DNA from 3 places in the Kribbella sp. NPDC055071 genome. Region 3 is predicted to be linked to each of the others. Evidence: riboswitches for the same ligand, from Rfam matches in the RefSeq annotation. Region 3 holds a riboswitch; each other region holds the start of a gene.
What was found. A riboswitch is a leader RNA that binds a small molecule or an ion and turns the genes downstream of it on or off. The one in region 3 is predicted to bind cobalamin.

Region 1 (6,088 bases), on a different contig from region 3:
CCAGTCCCGTCGAGGCCAGAACCAACACACCATCCGCATTGACTTTCCCCTTCCCGTCAGGACATGATTCGAACACATGTTCGATCGCGTCGCCAAATAGGGACGCCCGGACGGTGAGCTCAATCATTGAGACGGGGAGCGTGAGGACCGTGATGCCGGAGCCGTTCGACTGGGACATCCTGCACCGCCCATCCGCGATGGCGATGGTGCGCGGCCAGCTCGGCTTCAGCTGGATGGTGTTGTCCGGTCGACTCGCCCAACTGACCGACGAGCAGTACTTCTGGCGTCCGAGCAGCGAGGCCCTGACCGTCGTACGACGGCAATACGCCGGCCGGTTCCGATCACTGGGGACCGGCGAGTGGGTGGCGCAGTGGCCGGACGAACCGGACCATCGCGGTCCTCGCACGATCGCCTGGCTGATCGCCCACCTGACCGAGACCTTCTTCGAGCGCTGGGAGTGGACCTTCGGCGCCAGCCGGCAGGGACGTGCCGACATCACGCTGCACGGCAACGCGCGGGATGCGGTCGCCTGGCTGACCCATTGGGTCGATGCGTGGCAGGAATCGATCGCCGCCCTCGACGAGGATCAGGCGATGACGGTCGGCCTCAGCCAGGCGACCGAGTTGGACGCGGGCGAGCCGTTCGGGCACGTCGTCCTCAGGCTGAATCGCGAGCTGATTCATCACGGCTCGGAGATCATGACGCTGCAGGATCTGTATGCGGTCGCCGCGTGAGGACCCGCCCCAGGAGCGACCCCTGGACCGACCGGCGGCGCGACACGCCGCGACACGCGCGGCTCGGCGTGGCGATGCCGGGAATTGTCGGCGCGAGGTCCTAGCATCACTAGTGCTGGTGGTTCGGAGTGGTCGGCACCACAACATGTGGGTCATTCCGAGGCAACAGGGGAATCCGGTGAAACTCCGGAGCTGCCCCGCAACGGTGAGCGGAGACCCTCCGCGAGTCCGGATACCTGCCACCGGCGCGCGCACCGCCGGTGCGCGCGGTCCGAGACCTCGCGGGTGGGTCGCAGGGCGTGACGGCAGTGTTCCCGGCCGGTTCGGCCGTGACGCCGTGCGCCTGCCCGCGCACTGGTCGAGGACCTCCGTGACTTCCGTGGAGAGAGCACCTGTGACCATCGCTTCGTCCTCCCGTGCCGCCGATCAGGCCGGCCCGGATTCCTGGGCAGACCTGTCGACCGAGCTGACCGTCGTCCGCCGCGACGGCAGCAGCACCCCGTTCGACCCGACCAAGATCTCGGTCGCCATGAGCAAGGCGTTCCTCGCCGTCGAGGGCGCCGAGGCCGGCGCCACCCACCGTGTCCGTGACCTGGTCGCCGACCTGACCGGCCGGGTCGTGGGTGCCCTGACCAGCCGCGGCGACGCCCGTCGCAGCGTCCAGGTCGAGGACATCCAGGACCAGGTCGAGCTGGCGCTCATGCGTGCCGGTGAGCATCAGGTCGCCCGTGCATATGTCCTGTACCGCGAGGAGCGGACCAAGGCCCGCACCCCAGCCGATCCGGCCGGCATCACCGAGAAGCCGGCGCTGACCGTCCGCGCGGCCGACGGCACCCGGACGCCGCTCGACGTCGACCGGTTGCGCGTCATTGTCGGCGAGGCGGCGGAGGGCCTCGACTCGGTCGACCCCGAGCTGATCCTGAACGAGACCCTCGGCTCCTGCTACGACGGCATCGCGCAGCACGAGGTCGAGCTCGCGCTCGTGATGGCCGCCCGGTCGTACGTCGAGACCGAGCCGCAGTACAGCTTCGCAGCCTCCCGGCTGCTGCAGGACCAGATCCGGCGCGAGGCCCTCGGCCGCGTGCACGGCGAGGCTCGGCAGGCCAGCCAGGCCGACATGACCGAGGCGTACGTCGACTACTTCCCGCGCTACATCCAGGTCGGTGTCGAGGCTGGGCACCTGGACCCCGAGCTCGCGACGTTCGACCTGGACCGGCTCGCCGCCGCGATCCGCCCCGAGCGCGACCTGAACTTCACCTTCCTCGCCCTGCAGACGCTCTACGACCGCTACCTGCTCCACATCGACAAGGTCCGGTTCGAGCTCCCGCAGGCGTTCTTCCTCCGCGTCGCGATGGGGATGGCACTACGCGAGGACGACCGGGAGGCACGCGCGATCCAGTTCTACGAGCTGCTCAGCTCGTTCCGCTTCATGTCGTCGACGCCGACGCTGTTCAACGCCGGTACGACGCGACCGCAGCTGTCGTCGTGCTTCCTCACCACGGTCGAGGACGATCTGTCCGGCATCTTCAACGGCATCCGCAACAACGCACTGCTCGCGAAGTACTCCGGTGGACTCGGCAACGACTGGACTCCGGTCCGCGGCATCGGTGCGCACATCCGCGGCACCAACGGCGAGTCGCAGGGCGTCGTCCCCTTCCTCAAAGTTGCCAACGACACTGCCGTAGCAGTCAATCAAGGAGGAAGACGTAAGGGCGCGGTTTGTGCGTATCTGGAGACCTGGCACGTCGATATCGAGGAGTTTCTCGACCTGCGGAAGAACACCGGCGACGAGCGTCGTCGTACGCACGACATGAACACGGCGAACTGGGTGCCGGACCTGTTCCTGCAGCGTGTCGAGGCCGGTGGCGACTGGACCCTCTTCTCGCCGAACGAGGTCCCGGACCTGCACGACCTGTACGGCGAAGCGTTTGCGACCGCGTACACCGCGTACGAGGCGGCTGCCGACCGTGGCGAGATCCGGGTCTTCAAGCGGGTGAAGGCAGTCGACCTGTGGCGCCGGATGCTGACCGTGCTGTTCGAGACCGGGCACCCGTGGATCACGTTCAAGGACGCGTGCAACCTGCGTTCGCCGCAGCAGCACGACGGCGTCGTCCACTCGTCGAACCTGTGCACCGAGATCACCCTCAACACGACGGTCGACGAGACCGCGGTCTGCAACCTGGGCTCGGTCAACCTTGTCGCGCACCTGACCGAGGACGGTCTGGACGCGGACCTGCTCCGCGACACGGTGAAGACCGCGGTCCGGATGCTCGACAACGTCATCGACGTGAACTTCTACACCACCCCCGAGTCGGAGCGGGCCAACCAGCGCCACCGCCCGGTCGGCCTCGGCCTGATGGGCTTCGCCGACGCGCTGTTCTCGCTGCGGATCCCGTACTCGTCGGATGCTGCGGTCGAGTTCGCGGACAGCTCGATGGAGCAGATCAGCTACCACGCGATCGAGGCGTCCAGTGACCTGGCCGGCGAGCGCGGCACCTACTCGACGTACGACGGTTCGCTCTGGAGTCAAGGGATCCTGCCGATCGACTCGCTCGAGCTGCTCAAGAGCGCACGCGGCGGTGACGTGATCGTTGACGAGGGCAAGCAGCTCGACTGGGACGTGCTGCGGCAGAAGGTGCTGCGCGACGGCATGCGCAACTCGAACGTGATGGCGATCGCGCCGACCGCGACGATCTCCAACATCTGCGGTGTGAGCCAGTCGATCGAGCCCGCGTACTCCAACCTGTTCGTGAAGTCGAACATGTCCGGTGAGTTCACCGTCGCGAATCCGTACCTCGTCGCCGACCTCAAGGCGCGCGGGCTGTGGGACCAGGTGATGGTGTCCGACCTGAAGTACCACGACGGCGTCCTGGCCGGCATCGAGCGGATCCCGGCCGACCTGCGCGAGCTGTATGCGACCGCGTTCGAGATCGACCCATTGTGGCTGGTGAAGGCCGCATCGCGCCGGCAGAAGTGGATCGACCAGGCCCAATCGCTGAACCTCTACATGGCGGCCCCGTCGGGTCGCGCGCTCGACGAGCTGTACCGGTCCGCGTGGCGGTACGGCCTCAAGACGACGTACTACCTGCGTTCGCAGTCGGCGACGCATGTGGAGAAGTCGACACTGAAGGGGACCGACGGCCGGCTGAACGCCGTACCCGTGTCAGTGCCCGTAGCAGTGCCCGCTCCCCCGGTGCCGGTCGACCTGCCCCTGCCCGAGCCGACCGGAGCCGTCTGCTCCATCGACGATCCCGATTGCGAGGCCTGCCAGTGACGACCACCGGACTGGGTGAGATCACCGTCGGCGCCTCGCGCGTCGAGGTCACCGACAAGGCGATGATCAACGCACGCGCCGACGTCAACCAACTGCTGCCGTTGAAGTACCAGTGGGCCTGGGACAAATACCTTGCCGCCTGCAACAACCACTGGATGCCGACCGAGGTGTCGATGCAGGCCGACATCTCGCTGTGGAAGTCACGCGACGGTCTGACCGAGGACGAGCGGCTGATGCTGAAGCGCAACCTCGGCTTCTTCGCGACCGCGGAGTCCCTGGTCGCGAACAACATCGTCCTGGCCGTCTACCGACAGCTCACCAACCCCGAGTGCCGGCAGTATCTGTTGCGCCAGGCGTTCGAGGAGGCCGTGCACACGCACACCTTCCAGTACATCTGTACCTCGCTCGGCCTGGACGAGGGCGAGTTGTTCAACATGTACCGCGAGGTTCCGTCGATCTCGGACAAGGACGCCTGGGCACTGAAATACACCCAGCACCTGGAGGATCCCGATTTCCGGACCGGTACGCCGGAGTCCGACACCGCGTTCCTGCGTGACCTGATCGCGTTCTACGTGGTCTTCGAGGGGATGTGGTTCTACACCGGGTTCGCGCAGATCCTCTCGCTCGGCCGGCGGAACAAGATGGTCGGTATCGCCGAGCAGTATCAGTACATCCTGCGCGACGAGTCGATCCACCTGAACTTCGGCATCGACTGCATCAACCAGATCAAGCAGGAGAATCCGCACCTGTGGACGGCCGACTTCCAGGCCGAGGTCCGGCAGATGCTCACCGAGGCGTGCGAACTGGAGGTCGCGTACGGGCGCTCGACCATGCCGAACGGGATGCTCGGCCTCACCGCGGAGCTGTGTGAGCAGTACATGCACTTCATCACCGACCGTCGCGCCGAGCAGATCGGGATCGCGCCGATCTTCGGCGAGACCCGGAACCCGTTCGGCTGGATGTCAGAGGTGATGGACCTCAAGAAGGAGAAGAACTTCTTCGAAACCCGAGTGATCGAATACCAGTCCTCCAGCGGCCTGAGCTGGGAGTGACCCGACGCAGGGGCCGCGGGGACAACTCCCCCGCGGCTCCTGCTCAGCCCGCCGTCAGCCCACCATCAGCCCAGCCGCCAGCCTGCGGTCAGCCCAGCCGTCAGTGGCCGGCTGCGGCGGCCGGGGCGTTCTTGCGGATGAACTCGAGCGCGGTCCGCGCGACCTCTTCCCAGCCGTGGTCGATGACCAACGAGTGCCCGCGCCCCGGGATCTCGGCGAACTCGGTGACCGCCTGGTTCTTGCTGTGCTTCTTGTACGCCGCGTGCGAGATGGCGTGCGGGACCGTGTGGTCCTTCTCGCCGGAGATGATCAGGATCGGCCCGCGGTCCTCGGCGGTGAAGTCGACCTTCGTCTCGCTGAACGGATTGAGGTTCGCGACCGCGGCCTGGAAGATCGGTACGCCGGACGCCGCGACGTGGAACTCGTCGTACAACTGGCGGGCTTCGGCCTCGTCGAGGGCGTTGGCCCAGCCGTAGCTGAACTCGTCGAAGGTCAGCGTGACCGCCCGGCGCGCGTTCGCCGGGTTCCCCAGGACCGGCGAGCCGGACTTCAGCGCCGACGGCGGCAGCGGCAGCACACCCCGGCCCGGCGCGGGGTCGATCGACACCGTCACCGCCGACACTCCTTCGCCCGCGAGCTTCTGCACGATCAGCCCACCGAAGGAGTGGCCGACGATCGCAGGCTTGGTCTGGAGCCGGCCGATCGCGTCAAGGTAGTGGTCGGTGACGGCCTGGACCATCTTGTGCGCGAACACCTCAGGATGCTCGCGCGCCTCGGCCACGGTCTCCGGGTCGTCCGGCCAACCGGGGGCAATAGTGCTGTAGCCGTTCTCCTCGAACAGCCGGCGCCAACGGTCCCAACTGCTCGACAGCAACCACAGACCGTGGACGAAGACCACGGTCTGCCGACCGGATGCATTGGCCTCGTCGATCTCGGACTGTTCGCGATCGGTGAGCGACATACTGCCTCCTCAGGCTGAGCTACCGACGACGATAGCCAGCAACTGCCGCCGCGCACATCGTCCCGGC
Region 2 (6,088 bases), on a different contig from region 3:
GCTCCGATCAATGCGGTGACGATCCCGACCTGCAGCTCGGCGGGCCGGACGACCAACCGTCCGAGGACGTCGGCGAGCAGCAGTACGGCGGGCGCCAGCACCATCGACCACGGCAGGATCCAGCGGTAGTCCGTGCCGACGATCGTCCGGGCGACATGCGGTACGGCGAGGCCGAGAAATGCGATCGGTCCGGCGACAGCGGTCGCCGTACCGGCCAGAACGACGACGGCAAGGCCGGCGAGCACCCGCACGAGCATGATCCGCGTTCCGAGCGTCCGCGCCAGCTCGTCGCCCAGCGCAAGCTGGTTGAGCGAGCGCCCGAGCACGAGCGCCAGAACGGTGCCCACGGCAATGAACGGAACCGCCTGGCCGACGATTCCCTGATCGGCCAACGTCAGCGACCCGACCACCCAGAACCGGAACTCGTTCAACGTCGACAGATCGAGCAGGGTGACCGCAGACGTCACCGACCCGAGCAACGCCGAGATCGCGGCGCCGGCCAACGCAAGCTTGACCGGTGTCGCCCCACCCCGACCGATCGCGCCGACGAGGTAGACGACCACTGTCGCCACCAACGCCCCGCCCATCGCGAACCAGACGTACCCGGTCAGGCTGGTCACCCCGAACAGCCCGATCGCGGCCACCACGGCCAGCGCAGCGCCCGCGTTCACGCCGAGGATCCCCGGGTCGGCCAGCGGGTTCCGGGTCACGCCCTGCATCAGCCCACCCGACAGCCCGAGGGCAACGCCGACCAGCAGGCCGGACAGGGTCCGCGGCAGCCGTAGGTACCTGATCACCCGATCGGAATCACTGCCGCTGAAGTCCGCCATCGCCAGGTACACGTCGTGCGGCGCGAACAACTGATTGCCGACAATCAGCGACAAGAGCACCGCAAGTCCCAGCACGACACAGCAGACCAGCAGCCCGGCCGCACGTTTCACTTGACCAGGTCGGGGTGGATGAGCTGCGCGATGTTCTCGGTGCTGTAGGCGCCGCGAACGCCGGCCGAGTGATTGGCGAACAGCCACGGAATCACGCGATGATTGCGGACCGCCTTCAGGTTCGCGTACGCCGGGTTCGCCAGCAGCTTGTCCACATCCGCCTGCGACGAGGCCGGCGTGAGCCCGGCATCACAGCAACCGCTGATCAGCACGTAGTCGGGGTCGCGCTTGATGAACTCCTCGACGCTGATCTTCACGTTCCGCTTGGACGTGAGGTCGGCGAACGCGTTCGTCCCACCCGCCTGCCGGATCAGGACGGTACCGAAGTCGGGACCACCGGACACTGTCATCCCGCCGCCCTCCAGCCCGGGCCGCAGAATCGCGACCGTCGGCCGATCGGCACCCTTCACCTTCTCCGCCACGGCAGCGATCCGCCGCTGCTGGTCGGCGATCACGGCTTCCGCCTTGTCCTCGACGTCGAAGATCCGGCCGAGATCACGCAGATCGGCGTACACGTTGTCCATCGAGACCGTCGCGGGGTCGATCGCCTCGTCGCCCTTGCCATCCGCGGTCGGGCAGAGCGGACTGAAGATCCACGTCCGCACCCCGAGCTCGCTCAGGCTCTTGCGACTGCCGAAGCTCGAATCGCTGCCGGCGGAACTGAAGACGTCGTTGAACCCGGACAACACGAAGTCCGGATCCAGGCTGAGCAACTGCTCGCGGCTCGGCAGGTTCTTGTAGTACTTCGCCTCGGCCTGGGCCGCCGTGTACTCCGGCAGGACCTTGGCATCCAGGTACGCCGTCCCCACGAGCCGATCCGAGATCCCGAGCGCATGCGCCAGCTCGATGGCTGGCTGGTACGCCGCGAACACCCGCTTCGGTGGACCGTCGACGGTGACGTCGATCCCGCAGTTCTTCACGGTGATCGCGCCGGGACCGTTCTCCGCGGTCGCGGCCGGACCACAGGCCGACAGCAAGGACAGGGACAGGACAACAGCGACAACGCGCACAACGGCCATGACGGACCGCTCCTCCAGCACCTCGTGGACGGGTCTGACGCGCCGTGGCCGGTCTCCTGGCTGACGGGTACAGCATCCACCGGTCTGACCTTCCCAGCCGCACGCGGCCAGTGGTCTCCTCAACGGAACGACAGGCGGAAATCCCGATCACAGTGGCGAGGGCCGCTCCGGTATCTCACCGGCTTCCCGAGCACCACGACGCCGCCACAGTAACATCCGCGATTCGATCGCAGGTACGGCTGCTCAGCGGGTGTAGAGCGGAGCCATCGCGAGCGCGAACGACGTCATCAGGTCCACATCGACCGCGCGGGCCGGGAGCGGGACCAGCTCGATCAGCTTGTCGTCGCCGACCCGGATCGTGGTGCGGCCGGTGGCGATGTCGACGTACCCCTCGTCACCCAGCGGGATCGGCTGGGAGGTCTTGGCGGCGCGGATCGGCGCCATCAGCGCTTCCGCCTTCCGGGTACGTCGTACCGAGGTCGACAGCACGCTGTCCGCGGTGACCCACCCGCAGACCAGGTCACCGGGCCGGCTCTCGCCGTCACGGCGAGCTGTCGCCGGAGCGCCCATCACCTTCTCGGCGAGGGACGACCCACGCTCGCAATCCGACTGCAGGATGTCCGGCCGCGGGTCGGGCAAGCCGGGCGCCTGCTTGGCGACGTCCTGACCCAGTACGACGTACTTCGCCAGCGTCGCCTGCGGTCCGATGACCCGGTACAAGCGCCCTTGCAGCAGGAACACCACGAACGTGCTCGTCCCGTATCCGGCCTCGCCCACGAGCGCAGGCTTGGCCGGCTCAGCCTTCGTGGCCGTGTAGGCCTTCAGGGTTGAGGTGAGTGTCGATTTGGTTGCCGGGAGCACCGAAGTCTCGACCTTGAGGACCGGGCCACCGGCCTTGGTGCTGAGCGCGAGCTGACAGACGTCGTACGTCGGCAACCCGAAGTCGGCCGGAAGCTGCGCGGGCTCGATCTGCACCGTCGCAACGGCGAGCGTCGACTGCACGAGCGTCGGGTCCATCCGCACACACAACGTGTCGGCGACCTTCGACCCGCTGGGGGTCTCCGAGGGCGTGGCCGACGGCGTTGGCGTGGGGATGTCCGACGGTGTCTGCGAGCTCACCGAGACGAGCGGCGGCACGTTGGGAGCGTTCTCCTGACCGGGGCCGCTGCATCCCGCCAGCACCGCGGCAACCCCGATGAGCCCTACTACCGAACGCATGCGCATGGTCACCCACACTACTCAAAGCTTTCGAGGAACTCCTTGCTCTTCGCGATCGCGAACCCCCAGCCCTGGCTCACCGTCACCTGCGGCGGCACCGACACCTCGTCGGGATTCGTCAGTACGTCGAGGAGCACGGGCCCGGGCGTCGCGAACGCCTGCTGCACCGCTGCTTCCACCTCGTCCGGCTTCTCCACCCGGATCCCGGTCAGCCCGATCGCCGTCGCGACCGCGGCGAAGTCCGGATTCGCGAGCTTGGTCCCGTACTCCGGCAGCCCGACCTGCTCCATCTCGAGCTTCACCATCCCGAGCCGCCCGTTGTCGAAGACCACGAGCTTCACCGGCAGCTGATAGGACACCGCGGTGATCAGGTCGCCGAGCAGCATCGACAGTCCGCCGTCACCACAGAACGCGACGACCTGGCGATCCCGATCCGCCGCGGCGAGCCCGAGCGCCTGCGGCATCGCGTTCGCCATCGAACCGAGGTTGTACGACCCGACCAGGCGCCGCGACCCGCGCATCCGGACGAACCGTGACAACCACACCGTCGACATCCCGGTATCGGTCGTGAACACCGCGTCGTCGGCCGCATGCCGATCGACCACGGCGGCGAGGAGCTCGGGCCGGATCCGACCGTCCGGGTTGTCCACCTTGCGCCGCAGCAGCCCCTTCGCCTTGTGGTCGAAGCCCGGATCGGTGAATTGCTGCTGCCGCTTCCGCCAGGATTCGTACGTCGACCGGGCCTTGTCCAGGTGCCCGGTGTCGGTCTTTGCCTCGAGCAACGGAAGCAACTGCGCGAGCGTCGGTTTCGCATGCCCGACCAGCGCGTGCGCCGCGCTGATCCGCCGCCCGATGTGCGCCCCGCGCAGATCGAGCTGCACGACGGTCTTCCCGGCCGGCAGGAATTCGCGGTACGGGAAGTCCGTCCCGACCAGGAACAACACGTCGCACCCGTCGAACGCGACCTTGCTGGCATGGTTGCCGATCAGCCCCGACTGCCCGACCTCCTGCGGCAACTGCTCCTCGAACCCTTCTTTCGCCTTCAGCGTCAACACCGTCGGTGCAGCCAACGTCGCAGCCAGCTCCTGCACCTCGGACAGCGCCTCCCGAGCGCCCATTCCGACCAGGAGCGTCACATTCTTGGCGGCGTTCAGCACCGCAGCGACCGCAGCCAACTCGTCCGGTGCCGGAACGGTCTGCGACGCCGGCTCGACGAACCGCGGCACCGCCGTACCGTGCGGCAACTCCAGACCACCCACGTCACCAGGGAACGACAGCACCGCGACCCCGCGCTCGGTCAGGCTTGCGTTGACCGCCTGCTCGATCAGTCCGGGTGCCTGCTCGGCCGTCATCACGGTCGCGGAGAAGACGGCCACGTCGGCGAACAGCGCGTCGTTGTCGACCTCCTGGAAGAAGTCGCTGCCGATCTCCTCGCGCGGCACCTGGCCGCAGATCGCGAGCACCGGCACCCGCGACTTGGCCGCGTCGTACAACCCGTTCAGCAAATGGATCGCGCCCGGCCCGACGGTCCCCATGCAGACGCCCAGCTTGCCGGTCAGCGCGGCCTGCGCGCCGGCCGCGAACGCCCCGGCCTCTTCGTGCCGCACCCCGATCCACTCGATCCGATCCTCCCGCCGGATCGCGTCGGTGACCGGGTTCAGGGCGTCACCGACGACACCCCAGACAGAGCTGACGCCGTGGTCCGCCAGCGACTCGACGAGCAGTTCAGCAATCGTGGTCATCCATGACTCCTCAGGGCTTGAACACATCAGGATCCGCGTGCGCCCAGTCGCGGGCCCACTCGGCCGGGAGGTCGTGCGGACTGCCCAGCAACTGGCCGGGTGTCAGGTGGTCGAAGAGCTCGGCATAGCTGGCGGTCCGGGTGTGGTCGATCCGGCGCAGCAGCATCCGCGGTTCGAGTTGGTCGGGTCCGTCCAGACCCATCGAGGCGATCACCTGCATCGCCTGCTTGATCGTCTCGTGCTGGTAGCTGGCGACCCGCGCGGTCTTGTCGGTCACGTCGAGCGCGCGCATCCGGCGCGGGTCCTGGGTGGCGACCCCGACCGGGCAGGTGTTCGTGTGGCAGGTCTGCGCCTGGATGCAACCGGTCGCCATCATCATCGCCCGGGCCGCATTGGTGTAGTCCGCGCCCTGCAGGATCCGCTTCACGATGTCGACCCCGGTGGCCACCTTGCCCGAGGCACCGACCTTGACGCGGTCCCGCAGCCCGACGCCGACCAGCGCGTTGTGCACGGTGAGCAGTCCTTCGGTCAACGGCGTACCGACGTGGTCCTCGTACTCCTGCGGCGCCGCGCCGGTCCCACCCTCGCCGCCGTCCACGACAATGAAATCCGGTGTGATGCCCTCGGCAACCATCGCCTTGCAGATCGCGAGAACGTCGGTCCGCGAACCGACGCAGAGCTTGAAACCGGCCGGCTTACCGCCCGCCAGCTCGCGCATCCGGGCGATGAACAGCACCAGTTCCCGCGGCGTCGCGAAGACCTTGTGGTACGGCGGGGACACGCACTTCTCTCCCCGCGGAACACCCCGCGCGGCCGCGATCTCGGCGCTGACCTTCGCCCCCGGAAGGACTCCGCCGATCCCCGGTTTCGCACCCTGGCTGAGCTTGAGCGACACCAGCTTGACCTGGTCGTCGGCGGCCTTGTCGCGGAACTGGTCCGGGTCGAAGTCGCCGTCCTCGGTCCGCGTCCCGAAGTACCCGCTGCCGATCTCCCAGACCAGGTCGCCGCCTTGCCGGTGATACTTGCTGATTCCGCCCTCGCCCGTGTCGTGGGCGAAACCGCCCTTGCGCGCACCCCGGTTCAGCGCCTCGATCGCGTTCGCGCTGAGCGCGCCGAAGCTCATCGCGGAGACGTTCAGCAACGCCATGTCGTACGGCGCGGTGCAGTC
Region 3 (6,088 bases):
GCTCCCCCGCGGGGTATCCGGGAGCCGGTGCTGCTGTTCCAGTGCGAATCACAGGCGCGCGACCGAGGTCCGCGACGGAGGTGTGGGCGACCGGCGCGCGGCCGACGGCTGCGGTTGCGTTGGCTGAGCGGCGTTTCGGGACGAGCAGCTCGGCGCCTACTGCCAGGACTGCTGCTTCGGCGACGCTCGCTGTTCCGGACAGGCTTTCTACCTTCGTGCTGGGCGTCGGCACGGATTGCTGGGCGAGTTCGGCGGCAGGCACGGTGTGCAGCTCAGCGCCGAGCGACGCGACCAGACGCTGGAGACCGGGCTCAGTCTCTCGCCCTTCGACGGTGACTACCGTGCGCACCTCCCCCGCGCCGGCGAACTGCAGTGCCTCGGCTACCAGGTCGCGCAGTTCTCGGTAGGCGGTGTCGGCGCGGAGACCGACTCCGATGACCAGGCTCATTTCTCGAGGCCCGCGTGGATGCGGGCGGCCGCGACGAAGCGTGCTGGCACATCCGGGGTCGCCGTCCAGTGCAGATGCAGGTACGACGCATGCACGCGCGGCAAGGCGATCCCTTCGAGCCCACCCGGCAAGTACCAGGCCGCATCCACCGTGCCGTCGAGCTCGATCGCCGTACGGTGGAATTCGTGGCCGCGGACGCGGCGGCCTTCGTCGAAGAACGCGGAGGTCGTGGCGGCGATCGCCGTACGGTAGCCAAGGGTCAGACGGCTGGTCATGCGGCCGGTTGCGGGCAGGACGCCTGTCATCGGGTGGCCGTCGAGTTCGCGGGACAGATAGAGGAGGCCGGCGCATTCGGCGATCACCGGGAGGCCGGCCGCGACCTCGGTGGCGACCTGTCGGCGCAAGGCGGCGTTGGCGGACAGGGCCTCGGCGTGCAGTTCTGGGAAGCCGCCGCCGAGATACAAGGCTGCGGTTGCCTCCGGCAACGGGTCGCAGAGGGGGTCGAAGGTGACGACGTCGGCGCCGGCAGCGGCGAGCAGTTCGGTTGTCTCGGCGTAGCGGAACGAGAAGACGGGGCCGCCGGCAACAGCAATCACCGGCCGGCCTTCAGCCGGAGCCACCTCGGCGGCGGGATCCCAAGCCTTCGCGTCGAACGGGGTCGCAGCGCGTGCGGCGGCCACGAAGGCTTGCAGGTCTACACCTTGGCGGACGAGTTCGGCGGCTGCGTCGACGGCAGCGGTCGCCTGCTCACGCTGCTCGTCGGCCGGGACGAGGCCGAGGTGCCGGCTCGGTACGGTCAAGCGGGTGTCGCGACGAAGGACACCGAGTACGGGCACGCCGGTCGGCACCACCCCGGCACGGACCTCAGCCTCGTGCCGGTCCGAGCCGACCTTGTTCAGGATCACCCCGACGATCCGCACTTCGGTGTCGAAGGCAACGAAACCTTGGACGACAGCGCCAACACTGCGACCTGCCGCCGACGCGTCGACCACCAGCACGACCGGTGCCTTGAGCAACTTGGAGACGTGCGCCGTGGAGGCATACCCCTCGGTCCCGAGGGCGCCGTCGTACAGGCCCATCACGCCCTCGATCACGGCGAGATCCGCGTCCGCCGAGCCGTGAACGAACAGTGGCGCAACGCGTTCTTCGCCGGACAGCATCGGGTCGAGATTCCGTCCGGGACGTCCCGTCGCGACCGCATGGAAGCCGGGGTCGATGTAGTCGGGCCCGACCTTGAACCCGGCCACCGCGTGACCGGCTCCGCGCAAGGCGGCCATCAGCCCGACCGCGACCGTCGTCTTCCCCGCCCCGGAGGAAGGCGCCGCCACCACGATCCGGGGGATCACCACTCGATGCCCTTCTGGCCCTTCTGGCCGGCGTCCATCGGGTGTTTGAGCTTGGTCATCTCGGTGACGAGGTCAGCGGCGTCGATGAGCCGCTGGTCGGCGTTACGTCCGGTGATCACCACGTACTGGTGGCCTGGGCGATTCACCAACGTGTTGACCACCTCGTCGACGTCGACCCAGCCCCACTTCATCGGGTACGTGAACTCGTCCAGGACGTAGAGATCGTGGGTCTCGGCGGCGATCCGGCGCTGGATCTCCCGCCAGCCCTCGAGCGCGTCGGCGGCGTGGTCCGCTTCGGTGCCGGCCTTACGCGACCAACTCCAGCCCTCGCCCATCTTGTGCCACTCGACCGGCCCACCCTCACCGGTTGCCTCGTGCAACTGACCGAGCGCCTTGAACGCGCCTTCCTCGCCGACCTTCCACTTCGCGCTCTTCACGAACTGGAACACGCCGATATTCCAGCCCTGGTTCCAGCCGCGCAGAGCCATCCCGAAGGCGGCCGTCGACTTTCCCTTCATCTCGCCGGTGTGCACCATCAGCAACGGGCGGTTCCGGCGTTGCCGGGTGGTGAGACCGTCCTGCGGTACCGACGTCGGTTGTCCCTGTGGCATGTCAGGCCGCCCGGCGGTCGGTCACGGTGCGGACGAGGTTGCCTGCGGCAACTTCGCCGAGATCCAGGTACTCCGCGGCCAGGTCGGCGGCGAGCTCTGCGGCCAGACCGAGTCGGACGCCGCGATGCGGTTCGCAGTCGACCACAACGGCCGCGATCCCTTGCTGGGCGAGCCATCCGGCGGCCTGCCGCGCGCGGGCGAAGGCATTGTCTCCTTGGGTAGCGCGTCCGTCGGTGACGAGGACCAGCAGCGGACGGCGGCGTGGGTCACGGATGGCGGCGATCCGGAGCACCTCCGCGGCTTGGAGCAGCCCTTCGGCCAGTGGCGTGCGCCCACCGGTCGGAAGCGACTCCAACCGTCGTACGGCGGTCTCCACGCTGCCGGTCGGTGGCAAGGCGACGGTGGCCGTCGCGCCGGCGAACGTGACCAGGCCGACGGTGTCACGACGCTGGTAGGCGTCAAGCAGGAGCGAGACGATCGCGGTCTTCACCTCCCCCATCCGCTTCTTCGTCCCCATCGAGCCCGACGCATCCACACAGAACAACACGAGGTTTCCCTCACGCCCTTCCCGCACAGAGAGCCGGACGTCGGCAGGCCGTACGACGAGTCCCGCCCCGACGCGACCACGCGCACGCTGATGCGGAGCCGCCGACCGAATGGTCGCGAGCAAGTGCGGTCGACCCGACTCCCGTCCGTTCCGACCCCGGTCACCAACCACGCGTCCCACCTCAGTAATTGCCCGAGACCTCCGCCCAGCAACACCAGCACCGGCCGCCTGCACACTCAACAACCGAGCCTTGTACGGCTCCGAGCTCCCAACCACATCACCAACCGGCGCAGGTTGGCCGGGGCGACTGTCGGCCGGATCCGGGTCGGCCGAGTCCCGGGCAACGTCCGGCCCGGTGGCGGGGTCGTGAGCGACCTGCCCATCCTCTGGGTTGCGGTGGTCCGAGGCGTCCCGGCCATCGGCCGGGTTCCTGCCGTCGGAGGCGTCACCCGGGTTGCGGTCGTTGGCGGCGTCCGCCGGGTTGCTGTCGTCGGATGTGTCCGAGCCGCCGGTGGGCGGGGGCGTGTCGGGGCCGTCTGGGTCGTCGTCCGGGTCTTCTGGGGGTGGGGTGCTGTTGTTGATTGCTTGTTCTAGTTGGTCTTCGTCCAGGCCTGGGGCGTCGAAGGGGTTTCGGCGGCGGCGGTGTGGGAGGGCTAGTTTGGCGGCGGCTCGGACGTCTTCTACCTCGACGACTGCGCGGCCGGACCAGGCTGCGTGGGCGACGGCGGTTCGTGCGGTGACCAGGTCGGCGCGCATGCCGTCGACGTCGAACGACGCACAGATCTCGGCGATCTGGCGGAGGGCGGCGTCGGTCAGGATCACCTCGGAGATCAGGTCGCGGGCCTTGACGATCCGTTCGGCGAGTTCCCGCTGCGGGCCGTCGTACCACGCCACGAAGGCAGCGGGATCGGCCTCGTACCCGAGTCGTGCGCGCATGACCTCGACGCGTACGGCGGGATCCCGGCTGGCGACGACGTCGACGGTCAGGCCGAACCGGTCGAGCAGCTGCGGCCGCAGCTCACCCTCCTCCGGGTTCATCGTGCCGACCAGTACGAAGCGCGCCGGGTGCGTGACCGAGACCCCGTCGCGCTCGACGGTCGCACGGCCCATCGCGGCCGCGTCCAGCAGGACATCGACCAAGTGGTCATGCAGGAGGTTGACCTCATCGACGTACAGGAGCCCGCGATGGGCCGCCGCCAGCAGACCCGGTTCGTACGCCGTGACGCCCTCGGTCAGCGCCCTCTCGAGATGCAGCGACCCGAGCACGCGGTCCTCGGTCGCACCGACCGGCAACTCCACCAGCCGCGCCGGCCGGGTCTCGCTGCCGGGCGCATGCGGGCCGTCCGGGCAAGCAGAGTCAGGGTGCTCAGGATCGCAGGAGAAGCGACACCCCGGTACGACGTCCACCGGCGGCAGGAGCTCGGTCAACGCGCGGACGGCGGTCGACTTCGCCGTACCCTTCTCGCCCCGGATCAGCACCCCACCGATCGCCGGTGAGATCGCGGCCAGGATCAGTGCGAGCTGCAGGTCGTCCATCCCCACCACCGCGGTGAACGGAAAACCAGTGAACGGTGAGGCAGGCCGCATCAGCGGTGGGTCCCTTCGTCGAGCGGGTATCCACGCCCGCTACCGCGCCGGTACGCCGTACTACGGAGACCGCAGTCCGGCCGACGGACGTGGATGTCCTGGCTCCCGGGAGATCCTCTCCCCGGTCACAGTGGCGGGACCGCCCCGGACTCCCTGCCACGCATACCGCCGCAGCCGGTCACCGGTGTTCCTCCACATCCGTCCGCCCGATCATGACACACCCCACCGATCCCCTCAGCGACGAGGTTCACACCGGCCGATCACCTGGGCCGGACGGGGTTCCAGAGGTAGGTGTCGTAGCTGGAGGGCCGCGGCGCCGACGAGCTTCACGACAAGCGTTTGGCGAGGGCGATGGCTGCGGTGTCGTCCTTGATCTCGCGGATGCCGACGATCGGGGTGACGGTCACGAAGCCGGCGGCGAGCAGGGCCTCGTCGGAGCCTGCGACCGGGTCGGGATGCGGGGCTGTCAGCTCGATCATCGGATCTCCGTTGCGGGCGGTGGTGCCGACCAGGCGGGAGCGTTTGATCGGGGCCAGGGTCGCGTGGCGGACGCCGGCGAGCTGGTCGAGCGGCCGGTCGGGGACGTTGATGGTGAGGGTGGTGCCGGCGGGCTCGGTGACGATCCAGGCGAGCGCCTCGGCCGTGATGGTCGCGGCGGTCTGCCAGTGGGCCGGGCGCTCGGAGTCCATGCTGACGGCAACGGCTGACAGGCCTTGCCCGGCCGCGGTCAGCGCGGCGGCCACGGTGCCGGAGTGGAAGATCGGTACGCCGAGGTTGCTGCCCCGATTGATACCCGACAGGACCAGATCCGGTGCCCGCCCGAACGCGCCCACGGACGCCAGCGTGACCGCGAGGGCCGGCGTACCTTCGATGCCGATGTAGGTGACCCCGCCCTCTTCCTCGGTCGCGGTCCGGATCGGCCGCCCGACCATCCCGGCGCGGGCCGAGCCGACGCCGCTCTCGTCCAGGAGCGGCGCGAGCACGAGGACGTCGTACCCGAGCTCGGCGATCGCGGGAGCGAGCGCGCGGATCCCCGGCGCCTGGTAGCCGTCGTCGTTGGTGATCAGGACTCTCAGCTGCTCAGGCGCCATACCTCCACCCAATCAGCCGCGGTCCTCGATGTCACCTTCCGTCTCAAGTACCGCCGTTCGTAGCGTCTCGAGCGCCTCCGGTGACGGCTCCGCCCACAAACCACGTTGCGCCGCCTCGAGCAGCCGCTCGGCGATGCCATGCCGCGCCCACGGGTTGGACTTGCGGAAGAACTCCGCCATTTCCGGGTTCGCGACGTACTCCGTTGTCAGCGTCTCGTACATCCAATCGTCGACCACGCCGGCGGTCGCGTCGTACCCGAACAGGTAGTCCACGGTCGCGGCCATCTCGAACGCACCCTTGTACCCGTGCCGCCGCATCGCCGCCATCCACCGCGGATTCACGACGCGCGCCCGGAAGACCCGCTTCGTCTCCTCCTCCAGCGTCCGGGTCCGAACCTGCGCCGGTACGGCGGAATCCCCGACATACGCCTTCGGGTTCGCACCGGTGAGGTGGCGGA

Region 1: another riboswitch for cobalamin. It lies ahead of ACWF4Z_RS07835 (ribonucleoside-diphosphate reductase subunit alpha); the one in region 3 lies ahead of ACWF4Z_RS12020 (putative cobaltochelatase).
Region 2: another riboswitch for cobalamin. It lies ahead of ACWF4Z_RS15580 (ABC transporter substrate-binding protein); the one in region 3 lies ahead of ACWF4Z_RS12020 (putative cobaltochelatase).

What each region holds. Positions count from the first base shown of each region.
Region 1 covers NZ_JBSGUS010000003.1:252,379-258,466, reverse strand. Annotated here, with positions in the region: gene ACWF4Z_RS07845 (Fic family protein) at 1-42, shown strand, start outside; gene ACWF4Z_RS07840 (DinB family protein) at 114-734, shown strand; cobalamin riboswitch at 837-992, shown strand; gene ACWF4Z_RS07835 (ribonucleoside-diphosphate reductase subunit alpha) at 1,135-4,008, shown strand; gene ACWF4Z_RS07830 (ribonucleotide-diphosphate reductase subunit beta) at 4,005-5,060, shown strand; gene ACWF4Z_RS07825 (alpha/beta hydrolase) at 5,161-6,021, opposite strand.
Region 2 covers NZ_JBSGUS010000008.1:109,003-115,090, forward strand. Annotated here, with positions in the region: gene ACWF4Z_RS15575 (FecCD family ABC transporter permease) at 1-941, opposite strand, end outside; gene ACWF4Z_RS15580 (ABC transporter substrate-binding protein) at 938-1,960, opposite strand; cobalamin riboswitch at 1,990-2,173, opposite strand; gene ACWF4Z_RS15585 (hypothetical protein) at 2,204-3,184, opposite strand; gene ACWF4Z_RS15590 (thiamine pyrophosphate-dependent enzyme) at 3,196-4,920, opposite strand; gene ACWF4Z_RS15595 (FMN-binding glutamate synthase family protein) at 4,931-6,088, opposite strand, start outside.
Region 3 covers NZ_JBSGUS010000005.1:354,966-361,053, reverse strand. Annotated here, with positions in the region: gene bluB (5,6-dimethylbenzimidazole synthase) at 1-448, opposite strand, end outside; gene ACWF4Z_RS12030 (cobyrinate a,c-diamide synthase) at 445-1,797, opposite strand; gene cobO (cob(I)yrinic acid a,c-diamide adenosyltransferase) at 1,791-2,405, opposite strand; gene ACWF4Z_RS12020 (putative cobaltochelatase) at 2,407-4,539, opposite strand; cobalamin riboswitch at 4,611-4,754, opposite strand; gene surE (5'/3'-nucleotidase SurE) at 4,866-5,630, opposite strand; gene cobN (cobaltochelatase subunit CobN) at 5,643-6,088, opposite strand, start outside.